2 regions of the Allobosea sp. R86505 genome follow, and region 1 is predicted to be linked to the other one. Evidence: predicted binding sites of a transcription regulator. Region 1 holds the regulator's gene; the other holds the start of a gene.
The links. Region 1 encodes PhoB, which activates phosphate uptake and scavenging genes when phosphate is short. Its sites were predicted from a motif close to TGTCATNNANCTGTCAT; they were not measured.
Positions count from the first base shown of each region.

Region 1 (15,518 bases):
GCTCCTACGACGCCGATCTCGAGTCGCTGCGCCGCAGCCTCGCCGAGATGGGCGGGATGTCCGAGCGCATGCTCGGCGACTCCACCGTTGCGCTGGTGCGCCGCGACACGACGCTGGCCCAGAAGGTGATCTCGGCCGACCAGCGCCTCGACAACCTGCAGCGCGACGTCGAGGAGCGCGCCGTGCTGACGATCGCCCGGCGCCAGCCTCTCGCCCAGGACCTGCGCGAGCTGATCTCGGCGATCCGCATCGCGTCGGACATCGAGCGCGTCGGCGACCTCGCCAAGAACATCGCCAAGCGCGCCGTGGCGATCTCCGGCCAGTTCTCGCCGCCGCACCGGGCCGTGGTCGGGCTCGAGCATATGAGCCGGCTTGTCCAGGCGCAGCTCAAGGACGTGCTCGACGCCTACGCCACCAGCAATGAGCAGAAGGCCCTCGATGTCTGGCACCGCGACGGCGAGATCGACGCGCTCTACACCTCGCTCTTCCGCGAGCTTCTGACCTACATGATGGAAGATCCGCGCAACATCACCTTCTGCACGCATCTCCTGTTCTGCGCCAAGAACGTCGAGCGCATCGGCGACCACACCACCAACATCGCCGAGACGATCCACTATCTCGTCACCGGCGAGTCGCTCGACATCAACCGTCCCAAGCTCGAGACCACCGACATCACGGTTGAGGCCGTGACGGGGAGCTGACATTGCAGCACGTCATGGTCGGGCTTGACCCGACCATCTCCGAAACCGGGACCCTCCGGTCGCCGAGATTCTCGGGTCAAGCCCGAGAATGACGCCTGCACCACCCATTATCTGGAACCGTGCCATGGCCGCCCGCATCCTGATCGTCGAGGACGAGGAACCCCTCACCCTGCTGCTGCGCTACAATCTCGAGGCCGAGGGCTTCGTGGTTGACAGCGTGGCGCGCGGCGACGACGCCGAGCTGCACCTGCGCGACAACACGCCCGATCTCGTGCTGCTGGACTGGATGCTGCCGGGGCTGTCGGGCATCGAACTCTGCCGCCGGCTGCGGGCGCGCCGCGACACCGAGCGGGTGCCGATCATCATGCTCACCGCGCGTGGCGAGGAGACCGAGCGGGTGCGCGGGCTCGCCACCGGCGCAGACGACTATGTCGTCAAGCCGTTCTCCCTGCCGGAGCTGATCGCGCGCATCCAGGCGCTGCTGCGCCGGGCGAAGCCCGGCCATGTCGCCGGTCTGCTGACGGCCGGTGATCTCGAACTCGACCGCACAACGCGGCGCGTGCGCCGCTCCGGCGAGGAGCTGCATCTGGGCCCGACCGAGTTCCGCCTGCTCGAATTCCTGATGCAGGCGCCGGGCCGGGTCTATTCGCGCGCGCAACTGCTCGACGCCGTCTGGGGCCGCGACGTCTATATCGACGAGCGCACCGTCGACGTGCATGTCGGGCGCCTGCGCAAGGCGATCACGCCGGGCGACGCCAAGGACCCGCTGCGCACGGTCCGCGGCGCGGGCTACGCCTTCGACGAGACCTTTGCGCGGGCGTGAGGCGAACCGTCATGCTCGGGCGCAGACCCGAGCATCTCGTGACGATGAGGCTCCGCTGCCGTGCCGGCCAGAGATTCTCGGGTCAAGCCCGAGAATGACGAGCGTGCGTCCGCCGACGCCTGATCGCTTGACCCGCGACGCCCGACGGCGCAAGCCGACCCGATGCACAGCAAAGACATCGCCATCATCGGCGCCGGCCCCGCCGGGCTGATCGCCGCCGAGCGGCTGGCGCAGGCCGGCCACCGCGTCACGATCCATGAGCGGATGCCGTCGCCGGCGCGGAAATTCCTGCTCGCCGGGCGCGGCGGGCTGAACCTGACCCATTCCGAGCCGCTGGAGACCTTCCTGCCGCATTACGGCGCGGCGCGGGACTGGCTCGAACCGGCCGTCGCGGCCTTCCCGCCGCAGGCACTGCGCGACTGGGCCGATGGCCTCGGCGCGGAGAGCTTCATTGGCACCAGCGGTCGCGTTTTCCCGAAGGCGATGAAGGCCTCGCCGCTGCTGCGCGCCTGGCTGCGCCGGCTCGACGGTCTCGGCGTGCGGCTCGAAGCCGGCCGGCGCTGGACCGGCTGGAACGACGAGGGCGAACTGACCTTCGCTACGGCGGCCGGCGAGGTAACGCTCACGCCGGATGCGACGCTGCTGGCGCTGGGCGGGGCGAGCTGGCCGCGGCTGGGCTCCGATGGCGGCTGGGTTCCGCTGCTGGCGGGGAGGGGCGTCGCGGTGGCGCCGCTGCGGCCGGCCAATGGCGGCTTCGCGGTAGCTTGGTCGCAGACGCTGCGCGAGCGTTTCGCCGGCGCGCCGCTGAAGCGGATTACGTTGTGCTTTGCCGGCAAAAAGATTGCGGGCGAGGCGATGATCGACGCCCATGGGCTGGAGGGCGGCGCGATCTATGCGCTGTCGGGGCCGCTGCGCGAGGCGATCGCGCGGGACGGTTCGGCGGTGCTGGAGATCGACCTGCGTCCGGATCTCGACCTCGCCCGGCTGACCGAGAAGCTCGGCAAGCGCCGGCCGGGCGAGACGCTCAGCAACCATCTGCGCAAGGCGGCAGGGCTCTCGCCGGCGGCGGTCGCCGTGCTGCGCGACAGCGTCGCGGGAAAGCTCGACGAAAACCCCGCGGCGCTCGCGGCGGCGATCAAGAGTGCGCCGTTGCGCCTGACCGGGACGATGCCGATCGACCGGGCGATCTCCAGCGCCGGCGGCATCGCGGCCTCCGAGATCGACGCAGGCTTCATGCTGCGGCGCCTGCCAGGCGTTTTCGTCGCCGGCGAGATGCTGGACTGGGAAGCGCCGACCGGCGGCTATCTGCTGCAGGGCTGCTTCGCCACCGGCGTCGCTGCGGCGGCGGGGATAGTGGGTTGGCTGGGGCGGGGAAACCTCGACGGAGAACCCTCTCCCGTAGGGAGAGGGCAGGGTGAGGGGTAGGCCGCTTGACGGTGGCGTGAGACCTCACCGGCGCAGCGATTGGGTTGGCGCTTTGCTGGTTGAGGGGCCGACACCTCTCCCCTGCCCCTCTCCTTACAGGAGAGGGGTTCCCCGCGATTCCGGGTCGCGGTCGAGCCCGAGAATGACGCGCCTACCGCCCCTCCGCCTTCGCGATGGCCTCGTCGAGGTCCTGCCATTCGTGGCAGCGGCCGCAGAGGCTGGCGAGCTTGGCGAGGTTGGCCTTGGCCGAGGCCATGTCGCCGGTCTCGATGAACCATTCGCCCTGATATTCGAGCGCGGGCAGGAAGGTCGGGTCGCGCATCAGCGCGGCGTCGTAATACTGCTTCGAGAGCGGGTAGTTCTTCAGCTTGCGGTGCGAGAAGGCGAGCCAGTTCAGCAGCACGGGCGAGTGCGGCGAGCGCTTCAGCAGCACCTCCAGCTTCTCGATGGCGGGCGGGAAGTTCTTCTCCTCGATCCAGCGGCGCGCCTGGCGGTATTCCGGGTCCTCGTCCAGCCAGGTCCAGTCCGGCCCGACCGCCTGCGCCCCCGCCGCGGCGAGCAGGGCGGCGGCTCCCGCCATGATCGCAATGACGCGTCGGCGCATGGCGTGTCCTCATGAGGTGAAGGCGATAGGGTGCGCGCGCGTTGCCGCTCGCAGTGGTCCGCGATCATGGCGACATCGCATGACAAGTCCATTGCGAAAGGGCGTCCGCCACCCCTCCGAAACGGCGCCACTCCTGCCAGCTCCTGTCACCAGTGCGCTCCCCCATGCGCCGCACCCTCTCGCGCGCGGCGGGGATGCACCCCATATTGCCGGGATGTCCGACACACCCGCCAAAGACTCGCCCGCCAAACCCAAGCCCGCCAAGAAGCCGTCCTCGGCGCGCACGCCCAATTCCAAGGCGTCTCGGCAGGAGCTGAAGCCGCTGGAGGGCTATCTCGCCGATCTGCTCAACCCGGCGATCAACCGCGGCAAGGCCGTGCCCGGCGGCGCGGCCGGGTTCTCCGACAAGCCGCAGGCCGGCTATGAGGCGAAGCCGAGCTACGCAACGGAACGGCCCGGCGGCGAGGAGAGGCCCAGGCGCAAGCTCTCGAAAAAGGCCGATGCCGCCTTCATCGGGGCGGAGGGCGCTGCTGCCGCGACCGCGACCTCGCTGCAGACGCTGCTGGAGAGCGGCAACCCCTTCATCGAGCCGGGCAAGGCCTGGGTGCCGCACCGCCCGCCGCGGCCGGACAAGTCCGAGGGCGGCATCCGCTTCCGGATGAATTCGGAATACGAGCCCGCCGGCGACCAACCGGCCGCGATCGCCGAGCTGGTCGAGGGCATTGCCCGGCAGGAGCGCGACCAGGTGCTGCTCGGCGTCACCGGCTCGGGCAAGACCTTCACCATGGCGCAGGTGATCGAGAAGACGCAGCGCCCGGCGCTGATCCTGGCGCCGAACAAGACGCTGGCGGCGCAGCTCTATGGCGAGTTCAAGAGCTTCTTCCCCGACAACGCGGTCGAGTATTTCGTCTCCTATTACGACTACTACCAGCCCGAGGCCTATGTGCCGCGCTCGGACACCTTCATCGAGAAGGAGTCGTCCATCAACGAGCAGATCGACCGGATGCGCCATTCGGCGACGCGTTCGCTGATCGAGCGCGACGACGTCATCATCGTCGCCTCGGTGTCCTGCATCTACGGTATCGGCTCGGTCGAGACCTATACGGCGATGACCTTCGGCATCAAGCTGGGTGAGCGTGTCGAGCAGCGCCAGCTCATCGCCGATCTGGTGGCGCTGCAATACAAGCGCACCCAGCACGACTTCACCCGCGGCAGCTTCCGCGTGCGCGGCGACGTGATCGAGCTGTTCCCGGCGCACTATGAGGACCGCGCCTGGCGCATCGGCCTGTTCGGCGACGAGGTCGAGAGCATCGCCGAGTTCGACCCGCTGACGGGGCAGAAGACCGCCGACCTCGAATTCGTCAAGGTCTACGGCAATTCGCACTACACCACGCCGCGGCCGACGCTGACCCAGGCCGTGAAGAGCATCAAGGAGGAGCTGAAGGCGCGCCTCGACGAGCTCAATTCGATGGGCCGCTTCCTCGAGGCGCAGCGGCTCGACCAGCGCTGCACCTTCGACATCGAGATGATCGAGGCCACCGGCTCCTGCAACGGCATCGAGAACTATTCGCGCTATCTCACCGGCCGCAAGCCGGGCGAGCCGCCGCCGACGCTGTTCGAATACCTGCCCGACAATGCGCTGGTCTTCACCGATGAGAGCCATGTCACCGTGCCGCAGATCGGCGGCATGTATCGCGGCGACTTTCGGCGCAAGGCGACGCTGGCGGAATACGGCTTCCGCCTGCCCTCCTGCATGGACAACCGGCCGCTGCGCTTCGAGGAATGGGACGCGATGCGCCCGCAATCGGTGCATGTCTCGGCGACGCCGGGCTCCTGGGAGATGGAGCAGACCGGCGGCGTCTTCACCGAGCAGGTCATCCGCCCGACCGGGCTGATCGACCCGCCGGTCGAGATCCGCCCCGCCAAGCACCAGGTCGCCGACCTCCTCGACGAGATCAAGGAGGTCACGGCGCAGGGCTACCGCACGCTCGTCACCGTGCTGACCAAGCGCATGGCCGAGGACCTGACCGAGTATCTGCACGAGAACGGCGTCCGTGTCAGATACATGCATTCCGACATCGACACGATCGAGCGCATCGAGATCCTGCGCGATCTGCGGCTGGGCGCCTTCGACGTCCTCGTCGGCATCAACCTGCTGCGCGAGGGGCTCGACATTCCCGAATGCGGGTTCGTCGCCATTCTCGACGCCGACAAGGAGGGCTTCCTCCGCTCCGAGACCTCGCTGATCCAGACGATCGGCCGCGCCGCCCGCAATGTCGACGGCAAGGTCATCCTCTATGCCGACCACATCACCGGCTCGATGGAGCGGGCGCTGGCCGAGACCAGCCGCCGCCGCGAGAAGCAGCTCGCCTATAATGCCGAGCACGGCATCACGCCGCAGACGATCAAGCGCGCCATCGGCGACATTCTCGGCAGCGTCTATGAGCGCGACCATGTCACCGTCGATGCCGGGCTCGGCACGCCGGCAGCCGGGCACAATTTCAAGGCGGCGCTGGCCGATCTCGAAAAGCGCATGCGCGAGGCCGCGGCCGATCTCGAATTCGAGACCGCCGCCCGGCTGCGCGACGAGATCAAGCGCCTGCAGGCGACCGAACTCGCCATCTCCGACGATCCGCTCGCCCGCCAGGGCGATGTCGAGGCCTCGGCCGGCAAGTACAAGGGCGAGCGCAGCTATGGCGACAGCGCCAACCTGCCGCCGACCCGCGCCCGCAAACCCACCGACGCCGATATGGGCCCGCATAATTTCGGCGGCGGCGAGGGCAAGCCGGTGTCGCGGGCGCTGCCGAAAAAGCCGACGCTCGACGAGATGGGGCCGAGGACCGAGCAGCGGCCGAAGGGGGCTGGGGAGAGACGGGGGCGGAGAGGGTAGGCGGCGGAACCGCGACGCCATCTTCCCTTCTCCCGGATGGGAGAAGGTGGCGCGGAGCGCCGGATGAGGGCCTGCCCTCGCAGCCAGAGGGCGCAACGGCTCCGTTTCGTTTCAGCGACCAGCGGCGGTCCCTCACCCCTGCCCCTCTCCCATCCGGGAGAGGGGTTTCCCGCGCGTGATCTAGGGAGGGCAGCTACACAGGGCGTCGGCGCCTTGTGTGATTTCAATTAGATTCATGATATAAAAACGCAATCAACCATAGAATAATCCACCATTAATCAGAAAAGCTGATTTCGGATATGTTAAATAAGTATATATATAACTTGCAATAACGTTTAACAAAATATTAATAATTATTGTGACACAAAATATAACGATCGTGTTTGAGGGAGAATTCAAGTTATCGATAATTTTATTGTATGATGAATTGTCACCTTCGCTGATTAGTATCACAGTAGGTATAATATTTTTGTATATGCGACGGAATAGCATTTTTGATATATACGAATCAAATATTGAGAATCCAGCCCATATTAACAGCCCAACCGATATAGCATAAACAAGCCTAGACAACGAATCAGATTGACTACCAGAGAAATAAATGTATCCCATTAGAAATATAGCAATACCGATACGGCCGGACTGTGAAAGACAGCCGCGAATAATTTCATACTTAGAAATTAATGATTCGTTTAATTTACTAGTCGGAGTCTTTTCAAGTGAGGAGAACCATTCCTCAGTTATATTCACGAACGCCTTGGCGACAAGAAAATCAACAAAATCTATCGATATTTGAACTGTTTTCCATTCTCTTTGAGCAAATAGTATAAAAAATCCGAAACCATCATCATTCGACGAATCTTTTGAGCCTCTGTCGATTATTGGAAGGGCAGAATCAAGATCTATGTTTATAACGCATCTTTGAGAAACAGCCGTGTTTGGCAATTTCAAAACAAATTCTATCTTTATAACAGCATCAGAAGTAACATCGTGATTATTGAATTGAAGTGCTAAAAATCGTTCCCATGAGCTATATGTAACTGTTTTATCATTTGCATTTTTGACAACAACTGTTACGACAGGAGAAATTACCTGCTCATACATGTGGGTCTGATCAATTAACATTCTGTACAGTCGATCAAAATCGGCGTGCTTTATAACAACATTTCCATTCAATCCCTTTGATAAGTTCTCAGTTTTACCAGTGGCGGCATGATAGATAGCCTGCAATGCAGTTTTTGGCAGCGATCTAATCGTAAGACCATCGTTATTTATGCTATCGTCTGAAATTCTCTCGATGCTCATTGTGCCCCCGATGCATTAGATTTACGCAGCTTATTCCGAACTTGGAACAGTTCAAGAGAAAGGGATCGGCGAACACCATGAGCTGTGGCTGGAATTTCCACCGCCCCCTCCCTTGAATTCCCCGCCCCCACATCGACGGGACAAGTCACCCCCCCCATGGCGCGCCCATCCGTAAGGAACACGGCTCCGGCCGCGTTGCCATGCTTGCCTGACTCCTCGTCCGGCCCCTGCGCCAAGCGCCCCGGCTGATCCCTCGAGCCCGTCAGTCACTCAGCCCTCATCCTCCTAACGGGGCACCTTCTCCCCTCGCGTGAGAAGAGCAGACGCGCCCCGCTTCGACAGCCTGTCTCCGGCCCGCGAGCCCCCCGGAACAATCCTCCCCACGCCCTGTTTCCCGCGAAAGGGCCCTTCCGGCCCCTTCAGGGAGAGAGATCATGTTCAGGACCACCCTCATCCTCGCCGCGCTCGGCGTCGGGCTGGCGCTGGCGCCGGCCGGGGCGCAGACCGCTCCGGCGGCGCCGGACACCACGCCGCTGCCGCCGACGACCTGCAGCGATGCCGAACTGGCCAAGATGAACGCCGAGACCGCCAAGTTGACCGACCCGGACAAGAAGGCGATCGCCATGAAGGAAATGACCCTGGCCGCCGACCGCATGGCCAAGGAGGACATGAAGGGCTGCGCCACCCATCTCGGCAACGCCATCCGGATGATTCCCGGGCGGAGTTGAGGGGCGGTGGGGGCGGCCGTCGATGGGCGCGAGGAACCCCTCTCCTGTAAGGAGAGGGGCAGGGGAGAGGTGTCGGCCCCTGGACCTGCGAAACGCTGAGCCAACCGCAGCCGGCGGGCAGGGTTCGCCCTATCCGGATAACGGCCGACACCTCTCCCTGCCCTCTCCTTACAGGAGAGGGTTCCCCGCGCCTTGGCCGGGCACGTTTGCACCCTGCGACAAACCTTATCCCCGCCCCTCGCACCCGACCCTATTCTCCCCTCGCTCTCCCCGACCGAGGGGGCTTCGCGAGGCGTCGTGTGGCCGGGGAGGGTGCGGTGTTCATGGGGGAAGGCCGTCGCTGGCCGGACGCCATGGAGGTGCCGTCGATCGTCAGGGCCGAAACTGGGCAGGCCCGAGCCCGTGCCGGGACGTAGGGACGACGAGGGACCCCCAGACAACCGCGCGCGGGACGGTGCGGCGGCTGTTGGCGCTGCTTCGACACGACATTCGACATCGACATCGGCACGCAGCCGTCGACTGCGACGCCACCCCGTCCCGCGCATCCCCTCGGATACGCCTTGAAGAGCCCGAAACCCCGCGGCGTGAGCCGGTCGGGGGTTTCGGTGCGTGGTTCCGTCGCCTTGATCCAGCGCAAAGACGAGCGCCCGCCCCATTGCCGCCGGGGCCGTTCCAACTTTAGAATTGTTCCAAGGCGACGCTGCTCTTCCGAAAGTCATCCCCATGATGCTCAAGCCTTACTGGCTGCGGTTCCACCGCTGGATCACGCTCGTCTTCGCCCTGCCGCTGCTGGCGCTGATCCTGAGCGGTCTCGTGCTCTCGGTCGAACCGCTGGCGCAGCGCACGCGCCCCGCGGCGCCGGTGACCGAGGCCTCGGTGCTGGCGGCGCTGCAGAAATTCGATCCGCAGGGCCAGGCGACCGGGCTGACGATCCGCACCTATGACCAGTTGATGACGCTGAACGGCGTCGGGCCGGACGGCTCGGTCGATGTCAGCCTGCGCAGCGGCGAGGAGATCGACGAGCCGGGCTGGGCCGCATGGTTCGGCACGGCGCGGCAGCTGCATGAGCGGCTGCTGCTCGATCTCGGCTGGCTCGTCACCGCCTCGACCATCGCGATGCTGGTGCTGGCGCTGCTGGGCGTGCTGATGGGCTGGCCGCGTTTCCGCAACACGCTGGGCGGCTGGCACAATGTCTCCGCGTGGGTCTTCCTGCCGCTGATCGTGCTGTCGCCGCTGACCGGGCTCGCCATCGCCTTCGGCATCACCCTGATCCCGGCGGCGGCGCCGACGGGCGGGGCGCGGCCGGCGCGGCTGCCGCTGGCGGAGGCGATCCCGCTGGTCGCCCGCGCGCATGACCTCGCCGACCTGACCTCGCTGCGGGTGCGCGGCGGGCGGCTGCTGGCGCGGGTCTATGTCGGCAACCGGCTGACCGGCGTGGTGGTGACGCGCGAGGGTCTCGCGACGCCGCCGATGAACTGGCCGCGCGCGCTGCACGAGGGCAACTGGCATGCGCTCTGGGGCAGCGGGCTCAACCTCGCGCTGTCGCTGGTGCTGGCCGGACTCTGGGGCACGGGGCTGGTGATCTGGGCGAAGCGCCGCTTCCGCAAGCGTAACCCAAGGGCGCGCTTGGCGGCGGCCTGAGGCCGGGGCGGGGGCGGGGCCGTTTTGGGCGGGTCAAGCGCGGGGAACCCCTCCCCCTTGTGGGGAGGGGCAGGGGTGGGGGTGGGGCCGCCTGGTGAGCGCGAGCCGGACCAGCGCGGCTGCAACGGCGATACGGCTCCCTCTTCAGCGACGCGCCCTGGCTTTTCGACCCCCACCCCTTCCCCTCCCCACAAGGGGGAGGGGTTTGCCTCCCTCCGCTCTTGCCGGGCCGGCGGGGCTGCCGTAACCCGGGAGTCCCCAGCGCCTGCCCGAAGACCGCCCCGCCATGACCGCCTCGATCGCCCAACGCTATGCCGCCCTGGTCGAATCCGGGGCGATCGAGCGCGATCCGGCGCAGGTCGTGGTGGTGAAGCGGCTGCAGGGTCTGGCCGAGGCGCTGGCCGCGCAGCGCCTAGCGCAGAAGAGCAGCGCGCTGGGCTGGCTCTTCGGCAAGAAGGCGGCGGCCAGGGACGTGCCCAAGGGGCTCTACATCTGGGGCTCGGTCGGCCGCGGCAAGACCATGCTGATGGATCTGTTCTACGACTCCGTGCCGATGCCGCTGCGGCGGCGGGTGCATTTCCATGAATTCCTGGCCGACGTCCATGGCCGCATCCACGCCTATCGCCAGAAGCTCAAGGCCGGCGAGGTCAAGGATCCGGACCCAATCGGCCCCGTCGCGGCGGAGCTGGCGAAGGAGGCGCGGCTGCTCTGCTTCGACGAGTTCACCGTCACCGACATCGCCGATGCGATGATCCTCGGGCGGCTGTTCACGGCGCTGTTCGCCGCCGGCGTCGTGGTGGTCGCGACCTCGAATGTCGAGCCGTCGCGGCTCTATGAGGGCGGGCTGAACCGGGCGCTGTTTCTGCCCTTCGTGGCGCTGCTGGCCGAGAAGGTCGAGGTGCTCAAGCTCGAGGCGCGCACCGATTTCCGGCTGGAGAAGCTCGGCGGCGCGCCGGTCTATCGTGTGCCGGCCGATGCGGCGGCGGAGGCCGCGCTCGACGACGCCTTCCGCAAGCTCTCCGGCGCGGCGAAGGGCCAGCGCCTCGTCATCGACGTGAAGGGCCACGAGCTGGTGGTGCCGCAGGCGGCGGCCGGCGTGGCGCGGGCGGGCTTCGGCGATCTCTGCAGCAAGGCCTATGGCGCCTCGGACTATATCGCGCTGGCGCAGCGCTTCCACACGCTCGTGCTCGACGATATTCCGGTGCTGGCCGACGAGCAGCGCAACGAGACCAAGCGCTTCATCATTCTGATCGACACGCTCTACGAGCATCATGTGAAGCTCGTCGCCTCGGCGCAGGCCGAGCCGCATGAGCTCTACCGCGCGAAGACCGGACGCGAGGCCTTCGAGTTCGACCGCACGGTCTCGCGGCTGATCGAGATGCGCTCCGACGATTACCTCGGCCTTCCGCATGGCCGGGCGGATTCGGCGGCCTCAGGCGACAGCGGTGGGCTGGTGGAGACGTGAGGATGGTGTCGCTGATGTCAGTCCCCGGGGCCCGATAGCGCCATGACCCAGCGCGAGCCGAGCGAGACCCGCATCCTCACGGTCGCCAGCGAGCATCTGCGTCGGTTCGGGCTGAAGCGCTTCACGGTCGTCGCGGTGGCCGAAGAGGCGGGCATGACCCATGCCAATGTCTATCGCTATTTCCCCTCGCGCGCGGCGCTGGTCGATGCCGTCGTCGATGTCTGGCTGAAGGCGACGGAGCGGCGCCTCGCCGACATCGCCGACGGGCCGGACCCCGCCGACGACAAGCTCGAGCGGCTGATCCTGGCGCTGGCCAAGGCCAATCGCGACCTGCTGGCCGAGGAGCCGCACCTCTTCGCCGCCCTGTCGCAGGCGGTGGCGAAGCGCCATGCCATCAGCCGGCGCAACCGGGCCCGGGTGCGGGCGCTGTTCGAGCGGGTGATCGACGAGGGCATCGCCTCGGGCACCTTCGAGCCGCGCGACCGCGACCGGGCGATCGCCTTCGTCATCGACGCGACCCACCGCTTCATCCATCCTGCGGCGCTGGAGCTGGAATCGGACGTGCCGCAGGCCTCGGTCGATATCCGCCTGTCGACGCTGATCCGCGTCTCGCTGCGGGTGCTGATCAGCGGGATCGTCTGACAAAACGGCGTGACGAATTACATCCCGTGTAAATTGTCATTACAGCCATTCCGTGTCATTCTGGGTCGGTTGACCGGGTGTTTTCCGGTAAGTGCTTGATAAGTCGAGTGTGCGACGAGCCTGTGCCGGGCGGCGGCGGCCTGTGCCGGGCTTGCGCGCCTTATCGCGCGAGGGTTGCGGCAAAAGGGCCATTTGGGCCAAAGGAACGCACGGTTTCGCCGGGACTCCGGCTTTTCGCAGCGTCAGGACAAAGGACTAGGCCATGGCCCGCAAGAAGATCGCCCTCATCGGCGCCGGCCAGATCGGCGGCACGCTCGCCCATCTCGCCGGCTTGAAGGAACTCGGCGACATCGTGCTGTTCGACATCGCCGACGGCATCCCGCAGGGCAAGGGCCTCGACATCGCCGAGTCGGCTCCGGTCGACGGCTTCGACGCTGCCTACAAGGGCACCTCGTCCTATGAGGACATCAAGGGCGCCGATGTGATCATCGTCACCGCCGGCGTGCCGCGCAAGCCCGGCATGAGCCGCGACGACCTGATCGGCATCAACCTCAAGGTGATGAAGGCCGTCGGCGAGGGCATCAAGACCTACGCCCCCAAGGCCTTCGTGATCTGCATCACCAACCCGCTCGACGCGATGGTCTGGGCGCTGCAGAAGTTCTCTGGCCTGAAGCCCAACATGATCTGCGGCATGGCCGGCGTGCTCGACTCCGCCCGCTTCCGCCACTTCCTTGCCGACGAGTTCCAGGTCTCGGTCAAGGACGTCCAGGCCTTCGTGCTCGGCGGCCATGGCGACGACATGGTGCCTCTGGTGCGCTATTCCGGCGTCGCCGGCATCCCGCTGCCCGATCTCGTCAAGATGAAGTGGACGACGCAGGAGCGTCTCGACGCCATCGTCGAGCGCACCCGCAAGGGCGGCGGCGAGATCGTCAACCTGCTCAAGACCGGCTCGGCCTTCTACGCCCCGGCGGCCTCGGCGATTGCGATGGCCGAGAGCTATCTCAAGGACCAGAAGCGCGTCCTGCCGGCGGCTGCCGCGCTGCGCGGCCAGTACGACGTCAAGGACATGTTCGTCGGCGTGCCGGTGGTGATCGGCGCCAAGGGTGTCGAGCGGGTCGTCAAGATCCGCCTCAACGCCGCCGAGAAGGAGATGCTGGCGAAGTCGGTCGCCTCGGTCCAGGGCCTGATCGACGCGTGCAAGGCCATCGATTCGTCACTGGCGTGATCCAGGACGGGCGGGTCCGGTGGTGCGCTCATCGCGCGCCGTGCGGACCCGCCCGCCCCGCCATCCCCCATAAGCTTCCAGGGAAACCGAGCACATGAACATCCACGAATACCAGGGCAAGGCCGTCCTCAAGGAGTTCGGCGCGCCGGTCTCCGCCGGCTTCCCCGCCCTGACGGTGGCGGAGGCGGTCGAGGCCGCCAAGAAGCTGCCGGGACCGCTCTATGTCGTGAAGTCGCAGATCCATGCGGGCGGCCGCGGCAAGGGCAAGTTCAAGGAACTCGGCCCCGACGCCAAGGGCGGCGTGCGTCTCGCCAAGTCGGTCGAGGAGGTCGAGTCCCACGCCAAGGAGATGCTCGGCAACACGCTCGTCACCGCGCAGACCGGCGAGGCCGGCAAGCAGGTCAACCGCCTCTACATCGAGGACGGCTCGGACATCGAGAAGGAGTTCTACCTCTCGGCGCTGGTCGACCGGGAGACCTCGCGCGTCGCCTTCGTCGTCTCGACGGAAGGCGGCATGGACATCGAGGCGGTGGCCCATGACACACCGGAGAAGATCGAGACCTTCTCGGTCGATCCCGCCACCGGCATCATGCCCCATCACGGCCGCAGCATGGCGCGCATCCTCGGCCTCTCCGGCGACCTTGCCAAGCAGGCCGGCACGGTGCTGGGCCAGATCTACACCGCGTTCGTGGCCAAGGACATGGACATGCTGGAGATCAACCCGCTGATCGTGACCAAGCAGGGCCAGATCAAGTGCCTGGACGCCAAGATCTCGTTCGATTCCAACTCGCTCTACCGCCACCCCGAGATCGTCGCGCTGCGCGACACGACGGAAGAGGACGAGAAGGAGATCGAGGCCTCGAAATATGACCTCGCCTATATCGCGCTCGACGGCACGATCGGCTGCATGGTCAATGGCGCGGGCCTGGCCATGGCCACGCTCGACATCATCCAGCTCTATGGGGAATCGCCCGCCAACTTCCTCGACGTCGGCGGCGGCGCCTCGGAAGAGAAGGTGACGGCGGCGTTCAAGATCATCACCGCCGACCCGAAGGTGAAGGGCATCCTGGTCAACATCTTCGGCGGCATCATGAAGTGCGACGTCATCGCGCGCGGCGTCATCGCCGCGGTGAAGGCGGTGGGCCTGCAGGTTCCGCTGGTCGTGCGCCTCGAGGGCACCAACGTCCAGGAAGGCAAGGATATCATCTCGTCCTCGGGCCTCAACGTCATTCCCGCCGACGACCTCGACGACGCCGCGCAGAAGATCGTGGCCGCGATCAAGAAGGCTTGAGGAGCAACCATGTCCATCCTGATCGACAAGAACACCAAGGTCATCTGCCAGGGCTTCACCGGCAAGAACGGGACCTTCCACTCCGAGCAGGCGATCGCCTATGGCACGCAGATGGTCGGCGGCACCTCGCCGGGTAAGGGCGGCTCGCTTCATCTCGGCCTGCCGGTCTTCGACAGCGTCCACGAGGCCAAGGCCAAGACCGGCGCCACCGCATCCGTCGTCTATGTGCCGCCTCCGGGCGCGGCGGACGCGATCTGCGAGGCGATCGATGCCGAGATCCCGCTGATCATCTGCATCACCGAGGGCATCCCGGTGCTCGACATGGTCAAGGTCAAGCGTTCGCTGGTCGGCTCCAAGTCGCGGCTGATCGGGCCCAACTGCCCCGGCGTCGTGACGGCGGGCGAGAGCAAGATCGGCATCATGCCGGCCAACATCTTCAAGCCCGGCTCGGTCGGCATCGTCTCGCGCTCGGGCACGCTGACCTATGAGGCGGTGTTCCAGACCACCCGCGAGGGCCTCGGCCAGACGACCGCGGTCGGCATCGGCGGCGACCCGGTCAAGGGCACCGAGTTCATCGACATGCTCGAGATGTTCCTGGCCGACGACAACACCAAGTCGATCGTGATGATCGGCGAGATCGGCGGCTCGGCCGAAGAGGACGCGGCGCAGTTCATCAAGGACGAGGCCAAGCGCGGTCGCAAGAAGCCGATGGTTGGCTTCATCGCCGGCCGCACGGCCCCTCCCGGCCGCCGCATGGGCCATGCGGGCGCGATCATCT
Region 1 is NZ_JAXHPY010000001.1:1,497,134-1,512,651, forward strand. Features, by position in the region: gene phoU (phosphate signaling complex protein PhoU) at 1-701, shown strand, start outside; gene phoB (phosphate regulon transcriptional regulator PhoB) at 826-1,524, shown strand; gene SJY11_RS07170 (TIGR03862 family flavoprotein) at 1,687-2,949, shown strand; gene SJY11_RS07175 (tetratricopeptide repeat protein) at 3,101-3,553, opposite strand; gene uvrB (excinuclease ABC subunit UvrB) at 3,768-6,443, shown strand; gene SJY11_RS07185 (hypothetical protein) at 6,696-7,748, opposite strand; gene SJY11_RS07190 (hypothetical protein) at 8,183-8,476, shown strand; gene SJY11_RS07195 (PepSY-associated TM helix domain-containing protein) at 9,200-10,117, shown strand; gene zapE (cell division protein ZapE) at 10,404-11,582, shown strand; gene SJY11_RS07205 (TetR/AcrR family transcriptional regulator) at 11,625-12,224, shown strand; gene mdh (malate dehydrogenase) at 12,487-13,449, shown strand; gene sucC (ADP-forming succinate--CoA ligase subunit beta) at 13,544-14,740, shown strand; gene sucD (succinate--CoA ligase subunit alpha) at 14,750-15,518, shown strand, end outside.

Region 2 (15,518 bases), 770 kb from region 1:
TATGAGGGGCTTCGCCTGTTCTTACAAGGGGGCACCATGGTTAAACGGCGGCCTCCATAGAAACGCGCCGCACCCTTCATGCAAATTGACAGGCCCGTAATGTTTATCGTGAGTCTTTCTCAGCTAGTCATCACAAATTGCGCAGGTGAGAAGCCGGCGCTTTGGACAGTATTTTCAGCGTGCCTGTGAGCCCGAACAGGACGGTGACGCCGACCGCGGCAGTCGCGGCCAGTAACGCGCCGGTCGGGTCACTGACGAATTCGATCTTCATCACTTGCGTCACGACGCCCCAGCCGGCGAGAGCGCCTGCGACAACGCCGAACAGCGCCGAGACGAGGCCGATGGCCGCGTATTCAAGGGCGTACGACGAAAGTATGAAGCGCCGCGTGGCGCCCAGCGTCTTCAGGATCATGGCGTCGTAAAGTCGCGCCCTCTGGCCGGCCGCGAGCGCGCCGCCCAGGACCAGCAGGCTGGCAGCGATGGCGAGCCCGGATGCGCCGCGAATCGCGGTGGCGAGCTGGGCGACGATGGTGTTGACCGCCTCCAGCGCGTCCTTCACCCGCACGGCGGTCACGGTGGGGAATTCCACGGCCAGCCGGCGCAGGAGCGTGGCGTCGGTTCCGGCGGACGAGGCGGCGCTGTCGGCCGCGGGCGTGATCGTGGCGAGGTTGGTATGCGGTGCCCCGGCGAAGGTGTTGGGCGAGAACAGCATCACGAAATTGATACCGAGCGAGCGCCATTCGACGGTGCGCAGATTGGCGACGCGGGCCGTGATGTTGCGGCCGAGCACATTGACGGTGAGGCTGTCGCCGATCTTCAGGCCGATGCCGGCGGCGATCTGAGCGTCGAAGGACACGAGCGGCTCGCCGCGATAATCGGCCGGCCACCACTCTCCCTGCGCGACCCGGGAACCCTCGGGGATCGCCTGCGCATAGGTGATGCCGCGGTCGCCATCGAGGATCCAGGCGGCCTGTTCGCTCGCCTTGATGTCCTCGGCGCGGACGCCGTTGATCGAGACGATGCGGCCGCGCATCATCGGCACGCGGGTCAGCGTGGCGCCCGGCCGCTCCTGATGCAGCAGCGCGTCAAATCGACTGGACTCGGCGTTCGGGATATCGAGGAAGAAGAAGCTTGGCGCCTTCTCCGGCAGCGCTTGTGTCAGCTGCCGGGTCAGGCTGTTGTCGATGAAGGCGAGCGCCGAGAGCAGGGCGACGCCCAGTCCGAGCGAGAGCACGAGCGACGGGGTGAGCGCGCCGGGGCGGTGGCTGTTGGCCAGCGCCATGCGCAGCGAGGGGTTCTTCGGCCGCGGCAGCCTGCGCGCCAGCGCCATCAGCCCCCAGGAGACGCCGCGCAGCAGCAGGAAGATGCCCGTCATCACGGCGATGTAGATCAGCGCGACGCGCCGGTCATAGGCGAAGAGCAGCGCGACGCCGACGAGCCCGGCGACCGCGAGCAGGCAGATGGCGAGATAGATCGCGCGCGGGCGGCGGGCATCGGGCGCGATCTGGTCGCGAAACAGCGCCGAGACCGGGACGTCATGGGCGCGCCCGAGCGGCAGGATGGCGAAGACCAGCGCCGTGAGCAGCCCGTACAACGCGGCGACGCCGAGTTCGCCGGGCGCCAGTGTCGGTTCGAAGGGAACCGGCAGGACGGAGGTCAGTGCGGCGCCGAGCGCGAACGGGGCGGCGGCGCCCAGAGCCAGGCCGATGGCGGTGCCGAGCGCCGCGACCAGCATCACCTCGGTCAGGTGGATCGCCACGACGCGGCCGCCGGTGGCGCCGACCGCCTTCATGGTGGCGAAATCGAGCTTCTTGGCCTCGACGAAGCGGCGCACCGCATTGGCGACGCCGACCCCGCCGACCAGCAGGGCGGTCAGGCCGACGAGCGTCAGGAACTGGGTGAAGCGTTCGAGATTGCGCTGGAAGCCGGGATTGGCATTGGCGCGGGAGCGGATCTCCCAGCCGGCGTCGCGCTGTCGCGTGCCGGCATCGGCCATCAGGGCCGCGAGATCGGCATCGCCCGAGGCCTGTGGCGGCAGGGCGACGCGGTAGGTCCAGCGCACGAGGCTGCCGGGCTGGAGCAGGCCGGTGGCGCGCAGCGCCTCCTGCGAGATCAGCAACCGCGGGCCGAAGCCGACGCCGGCGGCGATCTTGTCGGGCTCCGAGACGAGATTGGCGCGAAGCTGCACGCGCGCCGAGCCGACCAGGACGGTGTCGCCCGGCTTCAGATCAAGACGGCCGAACAGGACGGGATCGGCGACGGCGCCGTAGACGCCGTCGCGCGCCGCGAGCAGATCGGCGACGGGTGCTTTCGGCTCGGTGACCAACTCGCCGATGCCGGGATAGCCTGCATCCACGGCCTTGATCTCGACGAGCGCCGCCCCCTTGTCGCCGGCATTGGCCATGCCGCGCATGGTGGCGATGGTCGAGACCGTGCCGCGACCGGTGAGGAAAGCCAGTTCCTGCGGCGTCGCCTCGCGGTGGATCAGCCCGAAGGCGGCGTCGCCGCCGAGGATGCGTCGGCCCTCGCGGGAGAGGCCCTCGGTCAGGCCGCGCGAGGCCGAGGCGACGGCGGCGATCGTCATCACGCCCAGCGCGAGGCAGGCGATGAAGACGCCGAAGCCGCGAAAGCCCCCACGCAGATCGCGCCAGGCGAGGCGCAGCGCGAGTGCGATCAGCGGGGCGCCGGACGGGGACGCCGGGAGAGGCTTGACGGTGCCGTGCATCTCAGAGCGCCGCCACATCCGCAGCGGCCGGGGCGGGGCCGGTCGATTCGATCCGGCCGGCACGCAGCCGCACCGTGCGGTCGCAGAGTGCGGCCAGGGAGAGGTCGTGCGTGACGAGCACCAGCGTCGCGCCGCGCTCGCGCCGCAGGGCGAAGATCAGATCGACGATCGAACGGCCGGTGCTCTCGTCGAGATTGCCGGTCGGCTCGTCGGCGACGAGAATGGCGGGGTCCGGCGCGACGGCCCGCGCGATGGCGACGCGCTGCTGCTCGCCGCCCGACAGCTGGGCCGGGTAGTGGTGCATGCGGTCGCCGAGGCCGACATTGCGCAGCTCGGCCTCGGCCCGGGCGAAGGCGTCGCCGACGCCGGCGAGTTCCAGCGGCAAAGCGACGTTCTCGCGCGCCGTCATGGTCGGGACGAGGTGGAAGGACTGGAAGACGATGCCGATATGGCGGCCGCGGAAGACGGCGAGCCCGTCCTCGTCGAGGGCGCCGAGATCCTGGCCGGCGACCTTGACCATGCCGCTGTCGGGACGCTCCAGACCCGCCATCGTCATCAGCAGGGTCGACTTGCCGGAGCCGGAGGGGCCGACGAGCCCGGTCGCCTGGCCGGAGGCCAGCGACAAAGAAACACCCTTGAGGATATGGACGCGGGCGGCCGCACGCCCCAAACTAAGCTCGACATCCCGCAATTCGATCGCCGGCTGATCCGTCGGCGGGACGCGCGTATCGCTCATCATCCAATGATCCTGACTTCGATATCCATCAGCGACCCTGCTCGCAGCCAAACACGGCCCGAGCCGGGCAAGCCGTCATGTCGTGCCCCAGAGCCGCGATATGGGCGCCGTCTCGCGCTTATCCAATCTCTCTGCGCCGCTTTTCTGCTCTGTCTCTCCCTGCTGCCGGTCGCGACCATGGCCCAGACTCCGCCCCCGAGCCCCGGTTCCGCCGCGGCGCGCACGCTCAAACTGGTCGCTCTCGGCGACAGTCTGACCGCCGGCTACAATCTGCCGGCCAGTGCCGCCTTCCCGCCCGTGCTGGAGCAGGCGCTGCGGGCGAAGGGGCACGCTGTCGAGATCGTGAACGCCGGCGTCTCCGGCGACACCGTCCAGGGCGGGCTCGATCGGGTCGACTGGTCGGTGCCGGATGGCACTGACGGCGTCATCCTCGAACTCGGCGCCAACGACGCCCTGCGCGGGCTCGATCCGGCGACGACGCGCAAGGGCCTGGAGGCGATCATCACCCGGCTGAAGGCGCGCGGCATCCCGGTGCTGCTCGCCGGCATGTATGCCCCGCGCAATCTCGGCACGGAGTATGCAGCGCGCTTCGACAGCATCTATCCCGAGCTTGCGAAGGCCCACGGGCTGGTGCTCTACCCCTTCTTCCTGGAGGGCATCGCGGGCGACCGTGTGCTCAACCAGCCCGATCTGCTCCACCCCACGGCCGAGGGCGTCCGCGTCATCGTCCGCAACATCCTGCCGACGGTCGAGCGCTTCCTCGCGACGCTGCCGGCCAAGTCCTGACCTCCCGCGGGCCGTTCGCCCGTCCGACCGCCTTCCCCATCTGCTCGACGCGCGTCCTTCGCCCGCCGCTTCCGGAGTTGCTTCGCCATGGAATATCGCCGTCTCGGCCGCACCGATCTCGAGGTCTCGGTGATCTGCCTGGGAACCATGACCTATGGCGAACAGAACACCGAGGCCGAGGGCCATGCGCAGATGGATTACGCGCTCGACCAGGGCGTGAACTTCTTCGACACGGCCGAGCTCTATTCGATTCCGCCCAAGGCGGAGACCCAAGGCTCGACGGAGCGTATCCTCGGCAGTTGGTTCAAGGCACGCGGCAACCGCGACAAGGTCATCCTCGCCTCTAAAATCTGCGGGCGCGGCGCCAACACCTGGTTCCGCGACGACAAGAGCCCGACGCGTGTCACGCGCAAGCAGATCCGCGAGGCGGTCGAGAAGAGCCTGAAGCGGCTGCAGACCGACTATATCGACCTCTACCAGATCCATTTCCCCGAGCGGCCGATGCCCTGGGGCTCGAACCCGACGCGGTTCTCGAAGGCCGCCTTCGAGCGTCCGGCGGACGAGACGCCGATCGCCGAGCAGCTCGACGCCTTCGCGGAGATCGTGAAGGAGGGCAAGATCCGGCATCTCGGCCTCTCCAACGAGAGCGCCTGGGGCACGATGAGTTTCGTGCGCGACGCCGAAACGCGCGGCGGGCCGCGCGTGCAGTCGATCCAGAATGCCTACAACCTGCTCAACCGCACCTTCGAGACGGCACTGGCCGAGATCGCGATCCGGGAGGATGTCGGGCTGCTCGCCTATTCGCCGCTCGGCCAGGGCTTCCTGACCGGCAAATATCTCGACGGAGCCCGGCCGGCCGGTGCGCGCACGACGCTGTTCGATCGCGGCCAGCGCTACCAGACTGCGGGCGCGGAGGAGGCGATCAAGCGCTACATGGCGCTGGCGCGGGAGCACGGGCTCGACCCGGCGCAGATGGCGCTGGCTTTCGTCAATTCGCGCAGCTTCGTCGCCGCAAACATCATCGGCGCGACCTCGATGGAGCAGCTCAAGACCGACATCGCCTCGATCGCGGTCAGGCTGTCGCCGGAGGTCGAGGCCGGGATCGACGCGATCCACCAGCTCGTCGGCAATCCCTGCCCCTGAGCGGTTTCATAGGCGCTGCCCTGTCGGGTAGCGCCTGCCCGGCATTTCGTCTCGCCAGAGTCACAAAAAACTGGCACTGATTCGGCATGCCGAGGCTGTTCACAGCGCTTGAGATTCCCGCCGAGGTCGCTTCGGCGCTGACGCCGCATCGGGGCGGGCTGTCCGGGGCGCGCTGGATCGATCCGGCCGATTACCACATCACGTTGCGCTTCCTGGGCGATGTCGACCGGCGCACCGCCAATGATGTCGACGCCTTCCTCGGCGACATCCAGTCCTATCCCTTCGAGGTCACGCTGGACGCGCTGGGCACCTTCGGCGGCGACAAGCCGCGCGCGGTCTATGCGCGGGTCCAGCCGACGCCGCGGCTGACCGAGCTCCAGGCCGATCTCGAGCGGCTGATGCGCCGTCTCGGCCTGCCGGCGGAGGCCCGCAAATTCGTGCCGCATGTCACGCTGGCGCGGCTGCGCGACACCTCCCCGCTCGACGTCGCGCATTTCCTCAGCCTGCACCCGATCGTGCGGCCGATCAGCTTCACGGCGCGGCGTCTCGCCCTGATGTCGTCGCGCGATTCGGTCGGCGGCGGGCCCTATGTGCTGGAGGCGGCCTATCCGCTCGGCCCGTCCTATCCGAACCGGCCGATGCGGGCAGACCATCAGCGGAGATGACCATGCCCAAGCGCCTTGGTCCCGATGCCCTGCAGGAGGCGCTGACGACGCTGACCGGGTGGAAACTCGTCGAAGGGCGGGAAGCCATGACCAAGCGCTATGTCTTCCGCGATTTCAGCGAAGCCTTCGGCTGGATGACGCGGGTCGCGCTGCTGGCCGAGGCGATGGGTCACCATCCCGAATGGTTCAACGTCTACCGCACCGTGGAGGTGACGCTGGCGACGCATGATGCGGGCGGGTTGACGGAACTCGACGTCCGCCTCGCCCATGCGATGGATGCGCTGCGGCAGTAGCTTCAGGCGCTATCCGCTCCAGCCGCAGGCCCGCAGCGCGGCCAGCATGTGCGGGGGCGGCGGCGCCTCGACCCGGATCGGCGGCTTCTTGCGATAGAGCGGCACGGTGACGGAGCGGGCGTGAAGCTGCAGGCCCGGCCCGCCTTCGCGCGGGGCCTCGCCATAGATCTCGTCGCCCAGCATCGGCCAGCCCGATTCCGCACAATGGACCCGCAACTGATGGGTGCGGCCGGTCAGCGGCTCCAGCTCGAGCCAGGCGAGCGGGCCGGCTTCGCCCAGTCCGCGCCCCATCACCCGGTAGCGCGTCTGCGAGGGCAGGCCGTCGGGATCGACCTTCATCCACCAGCCACGATCCGGTGCCCGCTTGGCGAGCGCGAGGTCGATCAGCCCGGACTCGGCGGCCGGACCGCCCTGAACGATCGCCCAGTAGCTCTTGGCGATCCCGCCGTCGCGGAACATCTGGTTGAGCTCGGCCATGGCGCGGGGATGGCGGCCGAGGATCAGGCAGCCCGAGGTGTCCTTGTCGAGCCGGTGCGCGGCTTCGGGCCGGCGCGGCAGGCCGAAGCGCAGCGCGTCGAGATGGTCGGTCAGGACGGGGATCACACGGCGTTTGGCCTGGGGGCCGCGATGCGAGGGCAGGCCAGCCGGCTTGTCGATGACCAGCATCATCGCGTCGCGGTAGAGCAGCGGAAAGGGCAGCGGCGGCTCGTCACGCGGCGATTCGGGATGGTGCGCGCCCGGGCTCGCTTGCGAAATTTCTGGTCGGTCGGGCGTGGTCATGGCATTGCGCTAGCGAAGGCCATCCTGTCGCGCAAGCACGAGCCGCTGCGCGACAAGGCCACGGGAAGAATGATGAGCGAGAACGAACCGAAGAAGCGTGGCTTCTTTTCCAGGCTGTTCGGCAGCGAGCCGGAGCCGGCCGCGTCCCCCCCGACGCCGGATGCGGCGCCGCCGGAGGCTCCGCTCGCGGAGGCGGCGATCGCGCCCGAACTGCTGACCGGCGAGGCCGCGCCGCTGCCGCTCGCAATGCCGGAGCCGGCTCCCGTCCAGGCTGCGCCCGTCCTGAGCGCGCCGGTCCCTGCGCCAATGGTTGCACCCGAGCCCAAGCGGAGCTGGTGGCGGCGCCTGACCGAGGGTCTGTCGCGGACCTCCTCGGCGCTGACCACCGGCATCACCGACCTCTTCACCAAGCGCAGGCTCGATGCGGGCACGCTGGAAGACCTCGAGGACATCCTGATCCAGGCCGATCTCGGGCTGGCCACCGCCGCCCGTGTCGCCAAGGCCGTCGGCGATGGACGCTACGACCGGCAGATCGAGCCCTCCGAAGTGAAGGCGATCCTGGCGCGCGAGGTCGAGGCGATCCTGTCGCCGGTGGCCCAGCCGCTGGTGATCGACGCCACGAAAAAGCCGTTCGTGATCCTGATGGTCGGCGTCAACGGCTCCGGCAAGACGACGACGATCGGCAAGCTGGCGGCCAAATTCCGGGCGGAGGGCCGGTCGGTCATGCTGGCGGCGGGGGACACCTTCCGCGCGGCGGCGATTGAGCAGCTCAAGGTCTGGGGTGAGCGCACGGGGGCGGAGGTCGTCTCCGGCAACCAGGGGGCGGACGCCTCGGGGCTCGCTTTCGAGGCGCTGCAGAAGGCGAAGGCCACCGGCACCGACGTGCTGCTGGTCGACACGGCCGGACGGCTGCAGAACAAGACGGGGCTGATGGACGAACTCGCCAAGGTGGTCCGCGTCATCCGCAAGCTCGATCCGGAGGCTCCCCATGCAGCGCTGCTCGTGCTCGACGCCACCGTCGGCCAGAACGCGCTCAGCCAGGTCGAGGCCTTCGGCGATACGGCCGGGGTGACCGGGCTGGTGATGACCAAGCTCGACGGCACGGCGCGCGGCGGCATCCTGGTGGCGCTGGCGGCGAAATTCGGCCTGCCGGTGCATTTCATCGGCGTCGGCGAGGGCGTCGAGGATCTGGAGCCGTTCTCGGCGCGCGATTTCGCCCGCGCGGTGTCGGGACTGGACGAAGCGGCGTGACAGCTCGCGGCATGACGCCGCCGGTGCAGACAGGCAGGACGAGATGAGCGACAGCATGGCGCAGCCCCCCGCGGCGAAGGGCAGGCCGATCAATCCTCTGCTCAAGCTGGCGCTGGAATTCGGGCCGCTCGCGATCTTCTTCTTCGCCAATTCCTATGGCGACCGGCTCTTCGGCGTGGCCTCTGACCGGCGCATCTTCGTCGCGACCGGCATCTTCATCGTCGCCTCGCTGGTGGCGCTGGCGGTGTCGCGCATCCTGATGGGCTATCTGCCGCGCATGGCGATCGTGAACGCGGTTGTGGTCACCGTCTTCGGCGGGCTCACCATCGCGCTGGACGACGCCTTCTTCATCAAGGTCAAGCCGACCATCGTGAACGCGCTGTTCGGCTGCGTGCTGCTGGGGGGCCTGTATTTCGGCCGCTCGCTGCTGGCGCTGGTGCTCGAATCGGTGATGCAGCTCGATGAGGAGGGCTGGCGCAAGCTGACGCTGCGCTGGGGCCTGTTCTTCTTCGTTCTGGCGGCGTTGAACGAGATCGTCTGGCGCACGCAGACGCAGGATTTCTGGGTCGCCTTCAAGGTCTGGGGCGTGATGCCGCTGACCATGGTCTTTGCGCTCGCCCAGACGCCACTGATCCTGAAGCACGAGATCAAGGCGGCGAAGGCGGGCGAATAAAAGCCGCTCCGGATCAGTCTAACCCGGCGGCAGACGCTTCGTCGCCAGCGTATCGTAGGAGCGCGCAATCGCTTTCAGCGAATGGTCCCAGTTCCGCAGTGCGAGGCGCGCATACAGCACATCGATCACCAGCATCTGCGCGATGCGGCTTGATCGCGCCTCCATCCGGTAGTGTGTTTCCTTGGAGGCCGTGAAAAGGCAAACTTCGCACCAGGCTTGGAGCGGAGAGCGGCCATAATTCGTGATGCCGATGGTGCGCGCCCCGGCTGTTCGCGCAATCCGCGTTGCATCCAGCGTGTCGCGCGTGCGCCCGGAATGAGAGATCGTGACGGTCGTCACCTTCGGACCGGCAAAGCCGGCGCTGACCGCCTGCATATGTGAATCGGTCACGCTCTTGGCTGGGAGTCCAAGATGCAGGAAGCGGCCGGCCGCATCGTCAGCAATCGGGGCGGCTGTGCCGATGCCATAGAATTCGATACGCTCCGCACCGGCCAGCAGATCGACTGCGCAGTCGATCGCGGCCGTATCCAATACCGCGATGCTGTCCTGGATCGCCATGATGTGGCTGGCTGCGATCTTGCGCAGAACATCATCGCTGCTCTCCCCCGGGCTGATATCCTCGTGGAGTAGCGAGCGGCCTGCGGCGATGTCCTTGGCCAGCGCAATCTTGAGATCCTGAAACCCTCCAGCACCGATCTGCTGGCACAGGCCGATCACGCTGCCTTCGCTGGCTTCCGCCGCCTCGGCAAGTTCGCTGACGGTCATGGTGATGACCCTGTCGGGATCGCTGATAATTACGCTCGCGATGCGCCGGGCCGTGCGCGGCAAGTGCTGGAGCGACGCGTTCAAACGGGCGAGTGGTGAATCCACCTTTGCTCCTTTGCTGTGGCGCCAACCTGTCGCGCCACAGCCGAGCTTTAGCAAATTTTTGAGCTAAACTCAATTGTCATTCATTTGACATTGAGCCGAGCATAATCTTGCGCGTGCTCACCCGTCGATCGAGGTCGTCCCATGCCAAACATCTCCCGTCGTCATGCCCTGCTCGCCGCCGCTTCCCTGATGGCCGTTCCGGCGCTCGCATCTCGTGCCGTCAGCCAGTCACGCCCTGTGCTGAAGGTGGGTCTCGGTCCGCAGCAGCCCACGCAGTCGGATACCCGGCGGGTCTGGGAGCCCATCTACAAGCTGGTCGCCGACAAGATCGGGGCCGATCTGCAACTGACGGTCGCCAATGACTGGGCCGGCATTGCAACCGCCCTGGCCAATGAGCAGATCGACATCGCCCAGATGGGACCCTGGGGGTATGTCATCGCGAAGGTTCGCGGCGAGGCGCGCATCATCAATACGATGCTGGTCAATGGTCTGCCGACCTATAAGGCCATCATCGTGGCGCGCCCCGGGCTGGCCCTCAGCAAATTCCCGGATGATGCCAAGGGCCTGTCGATGCAGATGCTGGATGTCGGATCGACCTCCGGCTGGCTGGTGCCAACCCATTTTCTGAAGGGACGCGGTATCGATCCGCGCAGCTTTTTTGGCCGCTACGCCGAAGGCGCCTCCGCAGCCGCCGCGCAAATGGCGACGATCAACGGCCAGGTCGATCTCGCTACCGGGTGGGACACGCATCGCAACACCATGATCCGCAACGGCACGATCAAGGACACGTCGAACACGGTCGTCTGGGAATCCGAGCCACTGCCCAATGAATGCGTCGTGGTCTCGCGCGGCTTTGCGGAAGAACGGGCCAAGCAGTTTCAGGCTGCTCTGAGTGGGTTGACGGAGGCAGAAAAAGCCTTGCTGCCCTGGCCCTATAACGGCTTCGTCTCCGCAACCCACGCTGCCTATCAGGGTCTCGAAACGATGGGTCGCGAACTCGGCGCGATCCGGGCGTCCTGAGCGGCATCGCGTGCGGATTTGGCCATGGCGCAGGTAGCCCAACCCGTCCGCTTGAGCGACGGCACTTACGGCGAGCCGCCGTTGGTGCTGTGGACATGGCCGATGATCGGCCGGACCGCGCTCGGGCTCGGCCTGCTCGGCTTCTTCGCATTATGCGTGCGGGTCGCCGAGATCGATCCCGTCGCACTGGCGCGCGGCCTGCCGCGGCTTTGGGCCTGGGCTGCGACAGCCTGGCCGCCCTATCTGACCGACTGGGACGCCTTCCTGATGCGGGCTTTCGAGACGGTGGCGATCGCCACCGTCGGTACGGTGGTCGCGACCGCGTTGGCTTTCCCGCTTTCGATTTTCATCGCGTCGAACGTCACACCCTTTCCGAGATTGGCAATGCCGATCCGTTGGCTGATCAATGCCTGCCGCGGTATCGACACGGTCGTTTTTGCGATCCTGTTCGTCGCCGCCGTGGGTTTGGGGCCGTTTGCCGGCGTTCTCGGGATGATCGTCCATTCGATCGGCGTCATCGCCAAGCTCAATGCCGAGGCCATCGAGACTTTACCGCGCGCTCCGTTGGAAGCGGCCGCGCTTTCGGGAGCCAATCAGGTCAAGGTCGTGAGCTATGCGGTCTTGCCGTCGGTGCTACCCAACCTTGCCTCGGTCGCGCTTTATGTCTGGGAAGCCAATGTCCGGACCTCGACCATCCTCGGAATCGTCGGCGCCGGCGGCATTGGAATCGAGATCAAGGCTGCGATCGACCTGCTCGATTTTCAGAAGCTGCTGACGCTGTCGGTCATCGTGCTCGTCATGGTCACGGTCATCGACCAGATTTCCACCATTGCGCGCCGGAGGCTTGTATGACCGGTTCGACGCCTGCTCTGGCGCTTGATTCCGTCACCAAGCGCTATGGCAGCATGCTGGCGCTCGATGCTGTCTCGTTCTCGCTTCAGCCCGGCGAATTCGTCGCGCTGCTGGGGCCGTCGGGTGCCGGCAAATCGACGGTCTTTCGCTGTCTCTCGAAGCTGGTATCGCCCGAATCCGGTTCCGTGATGGTTGCCGGTCGTGATCTTGCCGACCTGCGAGGCCGTGAATTGCGCAGGCTGCGCCGCAATATCGGGTTGATCTTTCAGCAATTCAATCTGATCGGCCGGATGTCGGCCATCGACAACGTGCTGGCGGGACGCCTCGGCCACGTCGCGACCTGGCGTGTCGTGGCGCGTCGTTTTCCCGCGTCTGAAAGACAGCGCGCCTTGTCGTGCCTCAACCGTGTCGGAATGCTCGCACAGGCTTACCAGCGCGCGGACTCATTGTCCGGCGGCCAGCAGCAACGCGTCGCGATCGCACGTGTCCTGGCTCAGGAATCGACCATCCTGCTTGCCGATGAGCCCGTCTCCAGCCTCGATCCCCGCTCGGCCGAAAGTGTGCTGGGCTCTTTGCGCGACATCGCAGCGGAGCATGGGATCGCCGTGCTGTGCGCTCTCCATCAGGTCGAATATGCTCGCCGTTTCGCGGATCGTGTCGTTGCGCTCCGCGACGGCAAGCTGGCGCTCGACGCACCCGCGGCCTTGTTCGATGCGGCCGCCTTTGAAAGCCTTTACGGCCTCGGTGAAGCCCCAGCAGGCGCGGATTTGCCCGGCCCCACATTTCTCCAGGATTGCTTCATCGCGGAGCCAGCCTGAGCGCTCCGTCCAGCCTGATCGCGCTGCCGTTGAGCATGTCGTTCTCGATGATGCTCTTCACTAAGGCCGCATATTCCGCCGGCTTGCCAAGCCGCGAGGGGTGCGGGACGGAGATCGCGAGCGAGGCGCGGGCTTCCTCGGGCAGACCGTCGAACATCGGTGTCTCGAACAGGCCGGGCATGATCGTCATGATGCGGATGCCGGAGGCGGCGAGTTCGCGCGCGATCGGCAGCGTCATGCCGGCGACACCGGCTTTCGAGGCAGCATAGGCGGCCTGGCCGATCTGGCCGTCCTCGGCGGCGATGGAGGCGGTGCAGATGAAGACGCCGCGGCCACCATCGGCCGTAACCGGGTCGAGCCCGGCGAGGGCCGCCGCCGATTTTGCGAGCATCCGGAAGGTACCGGTCAGGTTGATGGCGAGCGCCTTCTCGAACAGGGCCGTGTCATGGGCGACGAGTTCGCCGGTCTCGCGCTTCTTCGAGACGATCCGGCGCCCGGGCGCGATGCCGGCACAGTTGACCAGGATGCGGGCCACGCCCTGGGCCGCTCGCGCCGTGGCCAGCGCCTCGTCGACCGAGACTTCGCTGGTGACGTCGCAGGGGACGAAGAGGCCGCCGATCTCGGTGGCGATCTTTTTTCCCCGCTCGGCGTTGAGGTCGAACAGCGCGACGCGGGCGCCCTGCGCGGCGAGCATGCGGGCCGTGGCCTCGCCGAGGCCCGAGGCCCCGCCGGTGACGATCGCGGCGACGGAGGGATCGATCTGCATGGCGTATTCCCGGATCTGATGCGACGGTTCCAGCGTTAATGGCCGAGGAGACATCCTCCAAGGCTGTTTCTTTGCACCGCCCGCTGGGCAGACCTCTTGCAGCCGGCTGCGATGGGGCCACATCTTTCGACATGGCAGGACCCGCCGCGTAGCGGCATGGTGGGGTTCTGCAAGCGCCCTGAGGAGGGGCCCGATGACCGACGGTTTCACCTCCCGCTTCTCCCCTGAGGAAATGGCGGAGATCCGCAAGAGCCTGCGTGACGAGGCCCGCTTCGGCGCGGAGTTCTTCGGCCGGCTGAAGCGCGTCGCCCGGCGCATCCCCTTCGCGGAGGATCTGCTGGCGGCTTGGATCTGCGCCCGCGACCCGGCGACGCCGCGGCGCGTGCGGATGACGCTGCTCGCGGCGCTCGGCTATTTCGTGCTGCCGCTCGATGCTTTGCCCGACATCATGCCGCTGCTCGGCTTCACCGACGATGCGGCGGTGATCGCGGCGGCGCTGGCGGCGGTCGCGAGTTCGATCACGCCCGCGCATCGCGATAAGGCGAAGCAGGCGATGGCGGAGCTTTGAGGCTGCGTCACAGCGTCAGGACGATCTTGCCCTGGGCTCTGCGGTCGCCGATCAGCGCATAGGCCTCCGTCCAGCGTTCGAGCGGAATCTCGGCATGGACATGGGCGCGGATCCGACCCTCCGCGACCCAGCCCAGCAGCCGCTCCATATTGGCGCGCTGGGCGTCCGGTTGACGCCGCACGAAATCGCCCCAGAAGACACCGCGCAGGTCGCAGCCCTTCAGCAGCAGCAGGTTGAGGGGGATTTTCGGAATGCCGCCGCCGGCGAAGCCGACGACGAGATAGCGCCCCTCCCAGCCCATCGAGCGCAGCGCCAGCTCGGCGAGATCGCCTCCGACCGTGTCGTAGAGCACGTCGACGCCGCGGCCCTCAGTCAGGCGGCGCAGCGCGGCGCGGATATCCTCGCGGCCATAGTCGATGCCCTCGGCGGCACCGTGCCGTCGCGCCAGGGCGAGCTTATCCTGTGAGGAGGCGCAGCCGATCACGCGGGCCCCGAGCAGAGCGCCGATTTCGACGGCGGCGAGCCCCGCCCCGCCGGCTGCGCCGAGCACCGCCAGCGTCTCCCCAGGCTTCAGCCCCGCACGCTGGATCAGCCCGTGCAGGGCCGTGCCATAGGTGACGAAGAGGCCCGCCGCCTGTGCATCAGAGAGGCCGTCGGGAATGGGAATGACGTTTTCGGCCGGGACGACGACACGCTCGCGGGCTGCCCCATAGCCGAGCCAGGCGGCGACCCGGTCGCCAACCTGCCAGCCGGCGACGCCCTCGCCCAGCGCGACGACCGTGCCGGCGCATTCCGCGCTCGGCGAGAACGGCAGCGCGGGCTTGGTCTGGTAGCGATTCTCGATGATCAGCGTGTCGAAGAAGTTGAGCGCGGCCGCCCTGACCGCGATCGCGATCTCGCCCGGGCCCGGTTGAGGCTCGGGGATGTCGCGGATGACCAGCGTCTCGGCCGGGCCGTGCGTCTCGCAGAGCAATGCCTTCATCGTTCTCCACCTCGGGTGGGGCTCGCGGCCCTCTCGCAGGATTGTGCCATGGGACAGGAGTGTTCGAAATGCGGATGCGGCCGGCGTCGCCATTCGCATTTTCGCCAGGATCGTGGCACTCTATCCGCCTGCCCCAGCCATCGCGCCCGTCAACGGGTGGTAAAGGCAGTGTTAAGATTTTTAATGATTGATGGCGGCCATGATCAGTTCGTTTTTCCGTTCCGGCGTTCCCGCCTCGCGCCGTGTCCTCCTCCTGCCGACGCTGCTCGCGGGCTGCCTCGGTGCCGCACTCCTCGCCCCGGCCGCCCAGGCCCAGCAGCAGCGCGGCCGCCCCGCGGCCGCCGCGGCTGCGCCCGCCGCCGCCGGCCAGGGCCAGGCGATGCTGCTGGAGACGGCCGGCAAGTGGCAGGCCTTCTCGTCGCAGCAGGGCCGTTCCAAGGTCTGCTACGCCCTGTCGAAGGCCGAAAGCCGCATGCCGGCCAACCTCAAGGATGTCGATGGCCTGCTCTTCGTCGCCACGCGCCCGGCCGAGGGCGTGCGCAACGAGATCAGCTTCGTGATGAATTTCGATCTCAAGGAAGATGTCGAAC
Region 2 is NZ_JAXHPY010000001.1:724,454-739,971, forward strand. Features, by position in the region: gene SJY11_RS03435 (ABC transporter permease) at 131-2,725, opposite strand; gene SJY11_RS03440 (ABC transporter ATP-binding protein) at 2,727-3,464, opposite strand; gene SJY11_RS03445 (arylesterase) at 3,639-4,247, shown strand; gene SJY11_RS03450 (aldo/keto reductase) at 4,335-5,390, shown strand; gene thpR (RNA 2',3'-cyclic phosphodiesterase) at 5,477-6,055, shown strand; gene SJY11_RS03460 (4a-hydroxytetrahydrobiopterin dehydratase) at 6,058-6,348, shown strand; gene SJY11_RS03465 (RluA family pseudouridine synthase) at 6,358-7,017, opposite strand; gene ftsY (signal recognition particle-docking protein FtsY) at 7,201-8,379, shown strand; gene SJY11_RS03475 (septation protein A) at 8,435-9,052, shown strand; gene SJY11_RS03480 (MurR/RpiR family transcriptional regulator) at 9,071-9,922, opposite strand; gene phnD (phosphate/phosphite/phosphonate ABC transporter substrate-binding protein) at 10,064-10,942, shown strand; gene phnE (phosphonate ABC transporter, permease protein PhnE) at 10,967-11,794, shown strand; gene phnC (phosphonate ABC transporter ATP-binding protein) at 11,791-12,612, shown strand; gene SJY11_RS03500 (SDR family NAD(P)-dependent oxidoreductase) at 12,593-13,378, opposite strand; gene SJY11_RS03505 (YkvA family protein) at 13,572-13,946, shown strand; gene SJY11_RS03510 (NADPH:quinone oxidoreductase family protein) at 13,954-14,928, opposite strand; gene SJY11_RS03515 (hypothetical protein) at 15,128-15,518, shown strand, end outside.
Region 2: the regulator PhoB is predicted to act here: its motif matches at 9,997-10,013, upstream of phnD (phosphate/phosphite/phosphonate ABC transporter substrate-binding protein).